DNA from 2 places in the Sphingomonas sp. P4_G2 genome. Region 2 is predicted to be linked to the other one. Evidence: predicted binding sites of a transcription regulator. Region 2 holds the regulator's gene; the other holds the start of a gene.

Region 1 (7,606 bases), on a different contig from region 2:
GCGGTGATAATCATTCTCGTCATCGCCATCGGCCTGTTTCGGATCAGCCGGGCATTGTGCTTTCAGTTGGTCGGCACGCCGATCTGCCACGTCGATACGCACGAGAAGCTGGTCGCGTTGACCTTTGACGACGGCCCCACGCCGGACGGCGTGACCTATATCCTGAACACGCTCAAACCCTATGATGCGCATGCCACCTTCTTCCTGATCGGCGAAGAGATGGTCAGGCATCCGGGCGAGGCCCGGCGGCTGCTGGCGGCCGGGCAGGAAGTGGGCAACCATAGCTATAGCCACAGTCGCATGTGGGGATTTTTCCCCGGCGGCTATGTCGAAGAGATCCGCAAGACCGACGCGCTATTGCGCGCCGAAGGCGCCCGGCCGACCCTTTTCCGCCCGCCTTTCGGCAAGAAGCTCACGGGACTGCCGATGGCGGTCGAGCAGACGGGATATCGCATGGTTACCTGGGACATCGCCGATCCCGACAGCGCGCACGACCCCCGCGCCTATGCCGATCGCGTGCTGGGTCAGGTCAAGCCAGGTTCGATCATCCTGGTCCACGCAATGTACCAATCGCGAGGGACCGCGCGGGACGCGCTGCCGCTGATCCTGGCCGGACTACGCGAGCGAGGCTATCGCGCGGTCTCAGTGGGCGAATTGCTCCATCATGGTGCGCCGGGCATGGCGTCCGGCAGCGGCGGAGACTAAGGCGAGTCATGGCATCGCCGCAGCGTATCCTTATCGTCGAGGACGAACCCCTGATCGCCATGATGCTCGAGGATTTCCTCGAGGCATTGAACAAGACGCATATCGCAACGTGCGACAGTGTGACGGCCGCGCTTGCCGTGATCGACGCCGAACGTCCCGATGCGGCGATCCTGGACATCAATCTGTCGGGCGGCGAGAAAAGCTGGCCAGTTGCCGACGCGCTGGCGGCGCGCAACATTCCCTTCGTCCTGTCGACCGGCGGTGGGGAAGACACGCCGGCCCATGCCGCTCGCCCGCGGCTAGTGAAGCCTTACACGATGGAAAACGTCGCCAAGGCGCTCGCGGAACTCTGACCGCGGCGGTCGCGCTGTCGACGATCGTCGATCAGGCGATCCGGTCGGGCACTTCCGCCGCATCGGCATCGAGCGAGGCCTGCGGTGCGACCGCTTCCCAGGGGAAGACGAACCAGTCCTTGCGCTCGTCACGGTCGATCACCTCGGCACGATAATCGACTTGTTCGCGCGACCGTTTGTTGTCGAGCAGGGTCGCGAAGCGGACATGGTCGCGCGCTGCGCCCGCGGTGGCCAATGCGGCGCGCAATTTGCCGATCGTCGCGCCCGTATCGTTGATATCATCGACGAACAGCAGCCGCTCGCCGTCGCGGGTGCGCGCCGCCAGTTTGATCAGCGGCGCGTCGGAAAAATCCTCGACGCGCGACGAATGGTCGACCGACAACATCGGCAGGCCAGTCGCGTGGCTGAGATAGACTGCCGGCGCCAGCCCGCCACGCCCGATCCCGATGATGAAGCTCGGCGTCCAGCCGCTGTCGATGATGTCGGCGGCAAGCACCTTCACTTGCGCTTCGAACGCATCGTGCGGGATCGGCGTGAAGGTCGGCATCAGCTGTGCTCCGCTACATAGGCGTCGAGCGCGGTGGTGTGGCGAGCGACATCGTCATCACTCAGGAACGACCCGAGGAACGAATTACGCGCGAGGGTGACGAGTTGATCCTTGCCAAGCCCGCGCGCCGCCGCCGCTTGGCGATAATTCTCGCCGATATAGCCGCCGAAATAGGCGGGATCGTCCGAATTTATCGTCGCGCGCAGCCCGAGGTCGAGCATCCGGTCGATCGGATGGGCGTCCATCGAGGCGACGTTGCACAATTTGACGTTGGATAATGGACAGACGGTCAGCGTCATCCCGGTCCGCGCCAGCCGGGCGGTCAGCACGGGATCTTCCAGGCTGCGATTGCCATGGTCGAGCCGGTCGATCGCGAGCAGGTCGAGTGCCTGATGGACGTAATCGGGCGGGCCTTCCTCGCCGGCATGGGCGACCAGCTTAAGGCCCTTTTCGCGCGCCGCCGCGAACACCCGCGCGAACTTTTCGGGCGGATGGCCGACTTCCGACGAATCGAGTCCGACCCCGGCAATGCGATCGAGCCAGGGTTCGGCCTGGCCAAGCGTTTCGAACGCCGCCTCCTCGCTCAAGTGGCGTAGGAAGCAGAGGATCAGTTTCGACGTCAGGCCATGTCTTGCCTCCGCCTCCGCCATTCCCGCGAGCAGTCCCTCGATCACGGTGCCAAAGGGGATGCCGCGATCGGTGTGCGTCTGGGGGTCGAAGAAGATTTCGGCATGGACCACGCCGTCCGCCGCCGCGCGATCAAAATAGGCGAGGGCGAGATCGCGGAAATCCGCTTCGGTGCGGAGCACGTTGGCGCCGGCATAATAGATGTCGAGAAAGTCCTGCAGGTTGGAAAAGCTGTAGGCGGCGCGCACTTCTTCGATCGATTTGAACGGAATCTCGACCTGGTTGCGCTCTGCCAAGGAGAACATCAGCTCGGGCTCCAGGCTGCCCTCTATGTGAAGGTGGAGCTCGGCCTTGGGCAGGCCGGTGATAAAGGCGTCGAGGTCGCTCTGCATAAGCAAACCATGAAGCGGGGCAGGGGCTCGGGCAAGAAATATCGGGAAAGCGCCGTTTCGGTGCGAAAAAAGTTCATGTTCCACTATTGTTCCATGAGAACAAATACGATACATGCTCTCCAACACGATTGAACGCCGGTGCTAACCCGGCTAGCGCGGAGGCCTTATCAATGGCAGCTTCTCTGAAAGTTATCGACGGCATGGCATCGCAAAATACCGACCGGCAAAAAGCACTCGAAGCTGCGCTGGCTCAGATCGATCGCGCGTTCGGCAAGGGCTCGGCGATGCGGCTGGGATCCAAAGAGACGATGCAGGTCGAATCGATCTCGACCGGCAGCTTGGGCCTCGACATCGCGCTCGGCGTCGGCGGCTTGCCGCGCGGCCGCGTGATCGAAGTGTACGGACCGGAAAGCTCGGGCAAGACGACGCTCGCGCTTCATGTCATCGCCGAAGCCCAGCGTGGCGGCGGGACGGCGGCGTTCGTCGATGCCGAGCACGCGCTCGACCCTGTCTATGCCAAGAAACTGGGCGTCAATATCGACGAGTTGATCGTGTCGCAGCCCGATACCGGAGAGCAGGCGCTCGAGATCGTCGATACGCTGGTGCGATCGAACGCGATCGACGTGCTGGTGGTCGACTCGGTCGCAGCGTTGGTGCCGCGCGCCGAAATCGAGGGTGAGATGGGCGACAGCCATGTTGGCTTGCAGGCCCGCTTGATGTCGCAGTCGCTGCGCAAGCTGACCGGATCGATCAGCCGCTCGCGCTGCATGGTGATCTTCATCAACCAGCTGCGCATGAAGATTGGCGTGATGTACGGCAATCCGGAGACGACGACGGGCGGCAACGCGCTCAAATTCTACGCCTCGGTCCGCCTCGACATCCGCCGCACCGGCCAGATCAAGGATCGCGACGATATCGTCGGCAACACCACCCGGGTGAAGGTCGTCAAGAACAAGGTCGCGCCACCGTTCAAGCAGGTCGAATTCGACATCATGTACGGCGAGGGCATTTCCAAGATCGGCGAAATCCTCGATCTCGGCGTCAAGGCCGGGCTGGTCGAGAAGTCGGGTGCTTGGTTCAGCTACGACTCGATCCGCATCGGCCAGGGCCGCGAGAACTCGAAGAATTACCTCAAGGAAAACCCCGACGTCGCCGAGCGGCTCGAACGCGCCATCCGCAATCGTACGGCAGAAGTTGCCGAAGAGATGATGGTCGGCGGCCTGGACGACGACAGCGGCGACGACGAACTCTGATACGACTTTCGAGGCAGCGCGGAAAAAATTTGCTGCAATGCAACCAACTCGCAGTTGTTTCGTTACCGGCACAACCCCCAGCGGCGATTCCCCCCTCCGCCGCAACTCCCGGAAAGGCCCGCCCACGTTGGCGGGCCTTTCATATTTGGGCTTCCGCTTGCCGATATTGTTGGGCTCTCCACTGTTGCGGTGCATAGAGCGCCGCGGATGATCCATCGCTGCGGCAGGTGGGGATCAAAACGGGAGAGTCGAATGACATTGGCGTATGATTGGGCGGGGCGGGTCGGCGATACCTGGGCGGACGAATGGCGCCGCACCGATCTGAGCTTCGCCAATTTATCGCCCCATCTGAACGCAGCGATTCTCGACGCTGCGCCGGAGACCGGCACTGCGGTCGATATAGGGTGCGGCGCTGGCGGTACGGCGATCGCGCTGGCGGCTGCTCGCCTCGCTCTAACGGTGCTCGGGATCGATCTTTCGCGGAACCTCGTCGAGACAGCGCGGGGGCGAGGAGCAGCTTATCCCAACCTCCGCTTCGAGGTCGGAGACGCAAGCGAGTTGGGCGACATCACCGCCGACCTTCTGTTCTCGCGGCATGGCGTGATGTTCTTCGATGATCCAATTGCCGCCTTCGCCAGGCTGCGGTGTGCGGTAACGGCCGACGCGCATCTGGTCTTCTCCTGCTTTCGCGACGTGACGCACAATCCATGGGCGATCGAGACCGCGACTGCGGTGACCGGCGCGGCGCCGCAAAAACCCGGAACATCGCCGGGGCCCTTCGCCTTCTCGGACGCCGATCGTGTCCGCGCCATTCTGCAAGCGAGCGGTTGGACCGGCGATGCGCAGCCGGTCGATTATTCGTATCGGGCAGGCGAGGGGGGCCACGCAGTCGACGAGGCGCTCGCCTTTTTCAGCCGGATCGGACCCGCGGCAGCTCAGCTTCGCGGGCTCGATGACGCGGCTCGGGAAGCCGGTCGCGAGCGGTTGCGCGATGCGCTGGCGACGCGCCTCCGCAACGACACGGTGGATTTCCCCGCCTCGGCTTGGATATGGTCGTGCCGGCCCGTCTGAGAATTTCATAAATAAGGCCGGGAGGAACATCGTGACGCTGATCGTCCATCATCTCAACAATTCGCGGTCGCAGCGCATCCTATGGATGCTCGAGGAACTCGGGCTACCTTATGAGATCAAATATTATCAGCGCGACGCGAAGACGATGCTCGCGCCGCCGGCGCTGCGCAAGGTTCACCCGCTCGGCAAGTCGCCCGTGCTCGAGGATGACGGTCGGATGGTCGTCGAGACCGGGGCGATCTGCGAATATCTGGTCGAGAAAGGCGATGGTCGGCTGGGGCCGCCCGCGCATCGCGACGACGTGCTGCGCTATCGCCAGTTCCTGCACTATGCCGAAGGATCGATGATGCCGCCGTTGCTGGTGATGCTCGTGGTAAACCGCATTCCGGTGATGGGCAAGACCGCGGCGAAGCGTATCCAGCCGATGATCGACGTCCATCTCGATTATGTCGAAAGCGAATTGGCGCAACGGCCCTGGTTCGCCGGCGACGAGATGACCGCCGCCGACATCATGATGAGTTTTCCGCTCGAAGCGGCACGAAGCCGGGCAGGACTTGGCCCATCACGCCCCGCGACGATCGCCTGGCTCGACAAGGTGCATGCGCGCCCGGCCTATCAGGTGGCGCTCGAAAAGGGCGGTCCTTACGCCTACGCCTGAGTGCTTAACGCTCGCCGCTCAGCCCGTGGCTGGGCGCGTGCGGTGGCTCGATCTCGGCGGGCTTTTCGGGATCGAGCGCGCCTTCCCAACGCGCCACCACGCTTGCCGCGATCGCGTTGCCGACGACGTTGGTCGCCGACCGTCCCATGTCGAGGAAGTGATCGACCGCGAGCACGAGCAATATCCCTGCCTCGGGCAGTTTGAACTGATTCAGCGTCGCGGCGATGACCACAAGGCTGGCGCGCGGGACGCCGGCAATCCCCTTCGACGTGATCATCAACGTCAACAGCATGAAGATTTGCGTACCGAGATCGAGCTGGATGCCATAGGCCTGCGCGATGAACAGCGAGGCGAAGGTCATGTACATCATCGAGCCGTCGAGATTGAACGAATAGCCCAGCGGCAACACGAAGCTCGAAATCCGTGACGGCACGCCAAACCGGTCGAGTGCCTCCAGCGTGCGCGGGAAGGCGGCCTCGGAAGACGCTGCGGAGAACGCGACCAGCACCGGCTCGCGGATATAACGGAACAGCGACACCGAACGGCGTCCGACGAACAGCCAGGCGAGCAGGCCCAGCATGATCCAGAGCAATGCCAGGCCGATATAGACGCACAGCATGAAATAGCCGAGCTTGCCGATCACTTCCGGCCCACGCTCGACCAGCGCATTTGCCACCGCCGCGAACACCGCGAGGGGTGCGAGGCGCATCACATAATCGGTGATCTGCAGCATGACCTTGGTCAGCGCCTCGGCCGCCTTGACCAGCGGCGCGGCGCGCTCGCCGACCGCAGTGATCGCGACGCCGAAGAACACCGAGAAGATCACGATCTGAAGGATGTCGTTCTGCGCCATGGCATCGACGATCGAGCTGGGAAAGATGTGGCCGATGATCTGGATCGGGTCGAACTTGCTCTTGTCGATGTCGGTTGCGGCGTTGATCGCCGGCAGCGGCATGTTGAGCCCGGCACCCGGCTGGAGGATGTGGACGAGGACCAAGCCAAGGGTGAGCGACAACAGGCTAGCGCAGACGAACCAGCCGAGCGATTTCAACCCCACCCGGCCTAGCGCTCCAGTGTCGCCCATATGCGCGATCCCGACCACCAGGGTGCCGAACACCAACGGCGCGATGATCATCTTGATCAGCTTGAGGAAGATCGTGGTGATCAGGCCCAGCCATTTGGCGATGGTCGCCAGCGTGGCGGCTTGATCGGGCGTGGGATGACTGCCGCCGAAGGCAGCATTCGTGACCCAGCCCACAATCAGGCCCAGCACCAAGGCGATCAAGATGTAGGTCGTCAGGCGCTTGGCCAAAATAACTCTCCCCATTTTGGTGACGCAGGGAAAGGGGATTGCGAGGCCGCGGTCAAGAACCCTATCGTTACAGCCATGCCCAATTCCCACTTTTTACCCGGCCGCCGCGCGGTACTCGCTGCTGCTGCCGCCGCTCCCTTGTTCGTCTCTGGCGCGGCCCGTGCCGCCGAGCCCGATCTGTCCGAGTTGCAGGACATGACGATGGGCGCGGTCGCGATTGGCGCCGACGAGCGCCGCCGCCGGCTCGACCGCGCACAGGCGCTGATGAAGCAACACGGCATCGGCGCGGTATTGATCGAGCCGGGATCGTCCTTGCTCTATTTCACTGGCATCCGCTGGGGTCGCAGCGAGCGCGCCTTGCTCGCCGTGCTGCCGGTCGAGGGCGAGCCATGCATCATCTCGCCCTATTTCGAGGAACCGCGGATGCGCGAGACACTTGCCATCCCCGCCGAGGTGCGGGTGTGGCAGGAGGACGAGGATCCGCTCAAGGTCGTCGCCGGTTTGCTCAAGGATCGCAAGCTCGCCGCGCGCCCGGTTGGAATCGAGGAAACCGTTCGCTTCTTCATCCCCGACATGCTCGCGCACGCTATGCCCGGCGCGAAGATCGTCTCGGCCAACCCGGTCGTGCGCGGCTGCCGCATGATCAAGACGCCGGCCGAACTCGCGCTGATGCAGCTCGCCACCGATG
Region 2 (7,606 bases):
CGGTCGAATCGTGATAGAAAGCCGACAGCGCGCCGACCACCCCGCACATGATCGCCATCGGATGCGCGTCGCGGCGGAACCCGCGATAGAAGGTCGCGAGCTGCTCGTGCAGCATGGTGTGGCGCGTGATCGTGTGGGTGAATTCGTTGAGCTCGTCCTTCGACGGCAACTCGCCGTTGAGGAGCAGATAGCTCACTTCCATGAAGCTCGACTGTTCGGCCAGCTGGCCGATCGGATAGCCGCGGTGGAGCAAAATGCCCTCATCACCATCGATATAGGTCAGCGCCGATTCGCAGCTGGCAGTCGAGGTGAAGCCCGGGTCATAAGTGAACATACCCGTTTCGCTGTACAGCTTGCGGATATCGACCACCTGGGGGCCGACCGAACCGGACATCACCGGATAGTCGTGATTCCCGAACTTGAGGGTGTTCGTGTCGGCCATATAACGTTCCTTCGAATTCAGGCTGCCATCCGGTCGGATATGCGGCCCAGGCTTTCTTCGCGGCCGAGGACGGCGAGTACGTCGAAAATGCCGGGGGAAGTGCGCTTGCCGGTCAGCGCCGCGCGAAGCGGCTGCGCGACCTGGCCGAGCTTGACCCCGGCGTCTTCGGCGACTTGCCGAACCGCGTTTTCGAGCGCCTCCGTATCCCAGTCCACGACGGCGTCAAGCGCCGTGTGAAGGCGCGCGAGCAAGGTGGGTGCCTCACCCTGAAGCAGCAATGCTGCATCTGCGTCCATCGGCAGCGGTCGGGCGTGGAAAAGGAACATGCTGCCCTCGGCCAACTCAATCAGGTTGGCGGCGCGCGGCTTGAGAAACGGCATGGTGCGGCGCAACAGTTCGCGCTGCGGCGGGGTCAATTCCAGCGGGATTCGCGGGGCGACGAGGTCGGCGAGACGAGCATCATCTGCCTCGCGGATATAATGGCCGTTCAGGTTCTCGAGCTTCTTCAAATCGAACCGACTTGGTGATTTTCCGACGCCGTCGAGGTCGAACCATTCGATCGCCTGGGCGCGGCTGATGATCTCGTCATCGCCATGCCCCCAGCCAAGCCGCAACAGGTAATTGTCGACCGCTTCGGGCAGCAGGCCCATCTCGTCGCGATAGGCGTCGACGCCCAGTGCGCCATGGCGCTTAGACAGTTTGGCGCCATCCGATCCGTGAATCAGTGGGATATGAGCATAGACCGGTTCCGGCCAGCCCATCGCGCGATAGATCGGCAACTGGCGAAATGCGTTGTTGAGATGGTCGTCGCCGCGGATGACGTGAGTCACGCCCATGTCGTGATCGTCGACCACCACCGCCAGCATATAGGTGGGCGTACCGTCCGACCGCAGCAGGACGAGATCGTCGATCTCGCTGTTCTGGACGGTGACCTCGCCCTGGACGCGATCGTGGATCGTCGTCGCTCCCTCTATCGGCGCCTTCAGGCGGATGACGTGCGGCGCCTGCGGGTCGTTGGGCATGCGATCGCGCCACGGCGAGCGGATCCGGAGCGGCTTCTTCGCCGCTTCCGCCTCGGCGCGCATCTGGGCGAGCTCGTCCTGGGTCAGATAGCAGCGATAGGCCGCGCCCTTTTCGACCATCTCATACGCGACCTCGGCGTGACGTGCGGCGCGCGAGAATTGATAGATTTCGGGCCCGTCCCATTCTAGGTCGAGCCAGCGCATCCCCGCCAAAATGGCGTCAATTGCGGGCTGCGTCGATCGCGCGCGATCGGTATCCTCGATGCGTAGGAGGAATTTGCCCCCGTGATGTCGCGCGAACAGCAGATTGAACAACGCGGTGCGCGCGCCGCCAATATGCAGAAAGCCGGTCGGCGAAGGCGCGAACCGGGTGACGACGTTGGTGACGGGTGCGCCGGATGTTGGCGCCCCGGAGTCAGAACTGGCGCTCAACCGCGCATGCTCCCAGGCTGGATGACTGATGGCGACCGTCGCCGCCGCGCGCCCTAGCACGCGGTTCCGACCGCTTCAAACGCTGGCGGCACGATGCACGCGTGCGCGCCGTGCACTCGAACATGGATTGGAGGCCGAGCGCGATCAACTTCCCTTGTGGCTGCCGGTGGCCTTGGGCGGCGGCATTGCTTTGTGGTTCGTGCTCGACGATCCGATGCAATGGATCGCAGCGATGCTCGCGCTGGCCGGCATCGCGATGGCGGCAATCGCGATCGGGCAAAGCGGGCGCGCCAGCCGCGCTGTGGCGTTGGCCGCGGGTTTGGCGGCGTTGGGACTGGGGCTGGCGTGGTGGCGCGCTTCCTATGTTACGCAACCGGTGCTGGCGCGGCCGGCGATTGTCATGCTGACCGCGCGAGTCGAGAGTATCGAGCCGTTGCCGGCGCGCGACCTCGTCCGGGTGAGCTTGACGCCGATCGCGGCGCAGGCGGTCGCCAGCCCGAAACGTCCGAACTGCAGCAGGAAAGGCGGCGCGCCTTATGGTGCCGGAGGGCGGGGATGCGACGATCGGCCGAGGCCGCCGCTCGTACTGCCGCCGCACGTCCGAGTGAATATCGCGAACACCGATGTGCCCGCCGGCCTTGGACCTGGCGCGATCATCAAGCTGCAGACCCGGTTGATGCCGCCAAACGAGGCTACGGTGCCTGGCGCCTACGATTTCCGGCAAGTGGCGTGGTTCGCCGGACTTGGCGCGACGGGCAAGGGAAACGCGCCGGTCAAGGTGATCGAACCGGGCAGGGAATCGAACGGCCTGCGCGCGGCACTGGCGGCGCATATCCAGAGCAAGGTCGAAGGTAGCGCGGGCGGGATCGCCGCTGCACTGGCCGCGGGCGACGAGGGCGCGATCTCGCTGGACGATGCCGACGCGATGCGGCGGTCGGGGCTCGCGCATCTCCTGTCAGTGAGTGGTCTGCATATTACCGCAGTGGTCGTCGCGACGATCTGGGCGGTCACGCGACTGCTCGCCTTATGGCCATGGCTGGCGCTGCGGGTGCGGATCCCGGTGGTCGCTGCGGGGGCCGGTGCGGTCGCGGCGATTGGATACACTCTGCTTACGGGCAGCCAGGTTCCGACCGCGCGATCGTGCATCGCCGCGTTGCTGGTGTTGGCGGCGCTTGCCATGGGCCGCGAGGCGATCACCTTGCGGCTGGTCGCGGCCGGCGCCTTCATCGTCCTGCTACTCTGGCCCGAGGCGCTGGCGGGGCCGAGCTTCCAGCTCAGCTTCGCCGCGGTCGGATCGCTGATCGCGTTCCACGAGCAACCGCGCGTCAAGCAATTATTCGAGAAACGCGACCAGGCCTGGTGGCGCCGTATCGCGCGCGAAATCGGATCGTTGCTGCTGACCGGCCTGGTGATCGAAGCCGCGCTGGCGCCGATCGCGCTGTACCATTTCCACAAAGAGGGCATGTATGGCGTCGTCGCCAATATCGTCGCGATCCCGCTGACCACCTTCGTCATCATGCCGGCCGAGGCGCTGGCGCTGGCGGCCGACGCGATCGGCCTGGGCGCGCCGTTCTGGTGGGTGACCACGCACGCGCTCAACCTCTTGCTGTGGATCGCGCGTACTGCGGCCAAAGCGCCGGGGTCGGTGGCGATGCTGCCCGGCATGCCGGCCGGCGCGTTCGGGCTGATGATCCTGGGATTGTTATGGCTGATGCTGTGGCGCTCGCGAATCCGTCTTGCCGGTCTTGCGCCGATGGCGATGGGCGCGGCCTGGGCGCTGGCGATCCCGGCACCCGATCTGCTGATCTCGGGCGACGGCCAGCATCTCGCGGTGCGCACGCCCAATGGCGGCGTCGCGATCCTGCGCGACAAGGCAGGGGATTATACGCGCGACACGATGACTCAGAATGCCGGGGTGGATGGGGAGGCGATGCTGCTGTCCGATCAGCCCTTCGCCCAATGCACGCCGGACGCCTGCCTCGCTCTGGTGCAATCCGGAGGACGGATATTCCGCGTCCTCGCGACGCGCAGCCTGTACCAATTGCCGTCCGACCAGTTGATCGCCGCGTGCCGCGCGGCGGACATCGTCGTCAGCGACCGGCGGTTGCCCTCAGCGTGCCGGCCGATTTGGCTCAAGCTCGATGCGCCGTTCCTGCGCCGCACTGGCGGAATGGCGATCAGCCTGGCCAGCGGACGGATCGTCACCGTCCGCCAGCCTGGTGATCGTCACCCTTGGGTTATGTCGGGTTCGCGTTCTAATCGTAACGGCGCAACAGGCCGGCGAGGCGGCCCTGGATCCGCACCTGCTGAGGAGCGTAACGCTGCGGATCGTAAGCGCGATTGGCCGGATCGAGCCGCACCATAGCACCTTCGCGGCGGAAATATTTGAGTGTCGCTTCGCTTTCCTCGATCAGCGCGACGACGATTTCCCCGTCGCGTGCCACGTCGGTGCGGCGGATCAGCGCGTAATCGCCGTCGAGAATGCCGGCCTCGACCATCGAGTCACCGGCGACTTCCAGCGCGTAATGCTCGCCGCTGCCGAGCAAGGCGGCGGGGACGGGGAGCATCGACGATCCCTCGAACGCTTCGATCGGCACGCCGGCCGCGATCCGGCCGTGCAACGGGATCTCGATCACGTCGTTGGCGGGTTCGGGAGCGGGTCGGAAATTGTTCGGCTTGGGCTGGGCGGCCACGGCACGCTTGCTGTCGGCACGTTCCGGCATCTTGAGCACTTCGAGTGCGCGTGCCCGATTGGGCAGGCGCCGTAGGAACTGCCGCTCCTCGAGCGCCGAGATCAGGCGATGCACGCCGGACTTCGACTTGAGGTCGAGCGCCTCCTTCATCTCCTCGAACGACGGCGACACGCCGGTTTCGTTCAAGCGATCGTTGATGAAGCAGATCAGCTCATGCTGCTTCTTGGTGAGCATCGACGTTCCTCCGTCCAGAACAGACGCGGAACTTTTACGGAACGTTGCGGATCAAGTCAAGCGAGCGGCAAGATGTCCACAGTATCGCCGATCGCGGCTGGCGGCGCGTGCGGCGGCCGCACGATCAGACACGTCGCGCGCGCCAGTGTGGCGAGCATCGAACTGTCCTGCATGGCGGCGGCCGAGACGCGGCCGTCGACTAACGTTCCGCGCAGATAATCCTGGCGGTGGTCGTTGGCGGGAAGCGGGTCGGCGAGTTCCGCGCGGAGCATCCGCGGCAACGGATTCGCCGCGCCGGCCATCGCGGCGATCAATGGCCGCAGGAACAAGGTGGCGGTGACGAATGCCGATACGGGGTTGCCTGGCAGACCCAGCATTATCGCCTCGCCGAGGCGCCCCGCGAGCATCGGCTTGCCCGGCCGGATCGCGATGCGCCAGAAATCCACCTCTCCACCTGCCGCTTCGAGCGCCGGGCGTACCAGATCGTGATCGCCGACCGAGGCGCCGCCAGTCGTGACGATAATATCGGCATTCGCGCCGGAGAACGCCGCGACGAGCGCGTCGAGCCGGTCGGGGAGGATCCCTGCTACAGTCACGTCGATCGGCAGATCGGCGAGCATCGCCGCCAGCATCGCGCTATTGCCTTCAGGGAGTGCCAGCGGATCGTCGCTGGCCGTGCCGGGCGCAATGAGCTCGTCGCCCGTCGCCAGGATGGCGATGCGCAGGCGGCGATTGATGTTGAGCGCACCATGCCCGCCGGTCGCCGCGAGCGCGATGGCGGCCGGTGTCAGGCGCATACCGGCGCCGATCAGCACCGCGCCCCGCTCGAAATCGAGACCCTTGCGCCGCACGCTCATGCCGCGGCGCGGTGGTCCCTCGCCGGCGAGGAGCAGCTTGCCGCCGGCGCGCTCGGCCTCTTCCTGGACAAGCACGCTGTCGGCGCCCGCGGGCATCGCCGCGCCGGTGAATATCCGCACCGCCTCGCCGCGCTCCGTCGCACCGCCAAAGGCGCGCCCCGCCGCGCTTTCGCCGATCACGCGCCAGGGGCCGGGCAAGTCGTCGAACCGGATCGCATAACCATCCATCGACGACAGATCGGCGCCGGGCTGCGCACGCAGGGCGATGACGGGCTCGGCGGTCCAACGCCCGGCTGCCGAGGTCAGTGGCATACGCTCGGTCGCGACGCGTGGTGCCATCGCAAACAGGCGCGCCTGGGCATCGGCGACGAGAAGCAGCGAGGTCATCCTTGACGCCATGCCACAGCCCGTGGCGCTTTCGCCAGCGGTTCGCCGCGCGGCGAACCCCGTCAGCCCGCCGGATGCGGCTTGACGCCCGACCAGGTCCAGGCCTTGATCTTCCAGCCCGCTTTGCCCTTTGACAGCACGAAGGTCATCTCGCCTTCCTCGGCAATCCGCGCGCCCTTTTCCCGGTAGGCATAGACCGTCGGAATGATGACATAGGCCCTGGCACCGTCGATTTCGCGGCGTGTCGGGGCGCCATATTTGACCGATCCGTCGGATATTCCGGTCGCTTTCGCGTGCTTGTCGTAATCGGCCGCCCATAGCTGCGGCGCCTTGGGGCCAATCCAGAGGTGCGGCGCGAATTCGTCGATGATCGACACGTCGCCCTGCACGTAAGCGGCATAAGCCGATTTGGTGTCGCCGGTGTTGAAGCCGTCGATGAACTGACGAATCGGTTTGGTCAGTTCGCTATCGGCGGCGGGCGCGGCGGCCGTAATCGGCGCGATCAACAATACCGCAAGCGGCAGCAGAAACAGTTTTTTCATTGGCTTCCCCCCTCGGAATGCACGCAAGCGTGAGCCTGGCGAGACGGGTGGTCAACGCGCGCCGGACAAGACGCTGTGATCTTCCGGAATAGTCCGGTCGTTCAGGGCTTCCGCCGGTCACCCCGACTTGCCGCGAGTCTCGGAGAGCAGGCCGGCTGGCCTTTCGTGCTATGACACAGGATGGGGGATTTGGCTGATGGGCTTCATCGCGGGTTTTTTCCGGTGGCTTTGGACATTGGCGCGGATCGTCTGGCCGTTCGCCGGCTCGGGGCAGATGTTCCGCGGCGCGGGGACGTTGTGGACGTTCCTGTTCCTTCTGCTCTGCATCGTCTTCGCCGTCGCCTGGATGTTCGGCATCTCGCCGTCCGAGTTGAGCGCGTGGTTCGATGCGCATGGCGCGACATTGAACTGGATCGGCGGCTGGCTGTGGCGCCTGTTTTGGGGCGCGGTATTGGGGTTGTGCGGTCTGGTCCTGTTCTCGGTCGGGCTCGAGTTCTTCGGCGCGCGCGCGGCGGATGCGAAGGACACGCCGCGCGACGTCAAAGGCGGATGCTGCGGGCTGATGTTCGTCGTGGTGGCCGGCTATATCGCCTGGATCGCGATAACGATGCCGCTCGACTAGGGCGCCTGCCAGTCGCCCGACTTGCCACCGGTCTTCGACAGCAGACGGATCGAGTCGATCGTCATCGCCTTGTCGATCGCTTTGGCCATGTCGTAGATCGTCAGCAGGGCGACCGAGACGGCGGTCATCGCCTCCATCTCGACTCCTGTGCGGCCGGTGGTGGTGATCGTCGCGGTTGCGGTCACGCCGTCGCTGTCGACCGAAAGGTCGATGGCGGCGCTGGTGATCGGGAGTGGGTGGCACAGCGGGATCAGCTCGCCGGTGCGCTTGGCGGCCATGATCCCGGCGATCCGTGCAGCGGCGAGCACGTCGCCCTTCGGCACATCGCCTGTCCCGATCGCTGCAGCCGCTTCACGAGACATCGATATGCGTCCG

The links. The regulator LexA, encoded in region 2, represses DNA repair genes until DNA is damaged. The targets are predictions, from matches to a motif close to GTTCCNCNCTTGTTCT.
Region 1: a site for LexA is predicted at 2,702-2,717, ahead of recA (recombinase RecA). Genes of this name have one in related genera too.

The regions. Positions count from the first base shown of each region.
Region 1 covers NZ_JBFUJY010000002.1:460,767-468,372, reverse strand. The annotation lists gene AC1DRD_RS07735 (polysaccharide deacetylase family protein) at 1-705, shown strand, start outside; gene AC1DRD_RS07730 (response regulator) at 714-1,058, shown strand; gene AC1DRD_RS07725 (phosphoribosyltransferase) at 1,090-1,605, opposite strand; gene AC1DRD_RS07720 (adenosine deaminase) at 1,605-2,624, opposite strand; gene recA (recombinase RecA) at 2,795-3,877, shown strand; gene AC1DRD_RS07710 (class I SAM-dependent methyltransferase) at 4,130-4,948, shown strand; gene AC1DRD_RS07705 (glutathione S-transferase family protein) at 4,980-5,606, shown strand; gene AC1DRD_RS07700 (dicarboxylate/amino acid:cation symporter) at 5,611-6,918, opposite strand; gene AC1DRD_RS07695 (M24 family metallopeptidase) at 6,994-7,606, shown strand, end outside.
Region 2 covers NZ_JBFUJY010000004.1:232,966-240,571, reverse strand. The annotation lists gene AC1DRD_RS13265 (citrate synthase) at 1-442, opposite strand, end outside; gene gltX (glutamate--tRNA ligase) at 460-1,896, opposite strand; gene AC1DRD_RS13255 (ComEC/Rec2 family competence protein) at 1,925-4,261, shown strand; gene lexA (transcriptional repressor LexA) at 4,152-4,823, opposite strand; gene AC1DRD_RS13245 (molybdopterin molybdotransferase MoeA) at 4,880-6,067, opposite strand; gene AC1DRD_RS13240 (hypothetical protein) at 6,130-6,609, opposite strand; gene AC1DRD_RS13235 (hypothetical protein) at 6,806-7,231, shown strand; gene moaC (cyclic pyranopterin monophosphate synthase MoaC) at 7,228-7,606, opposite strand, start outside.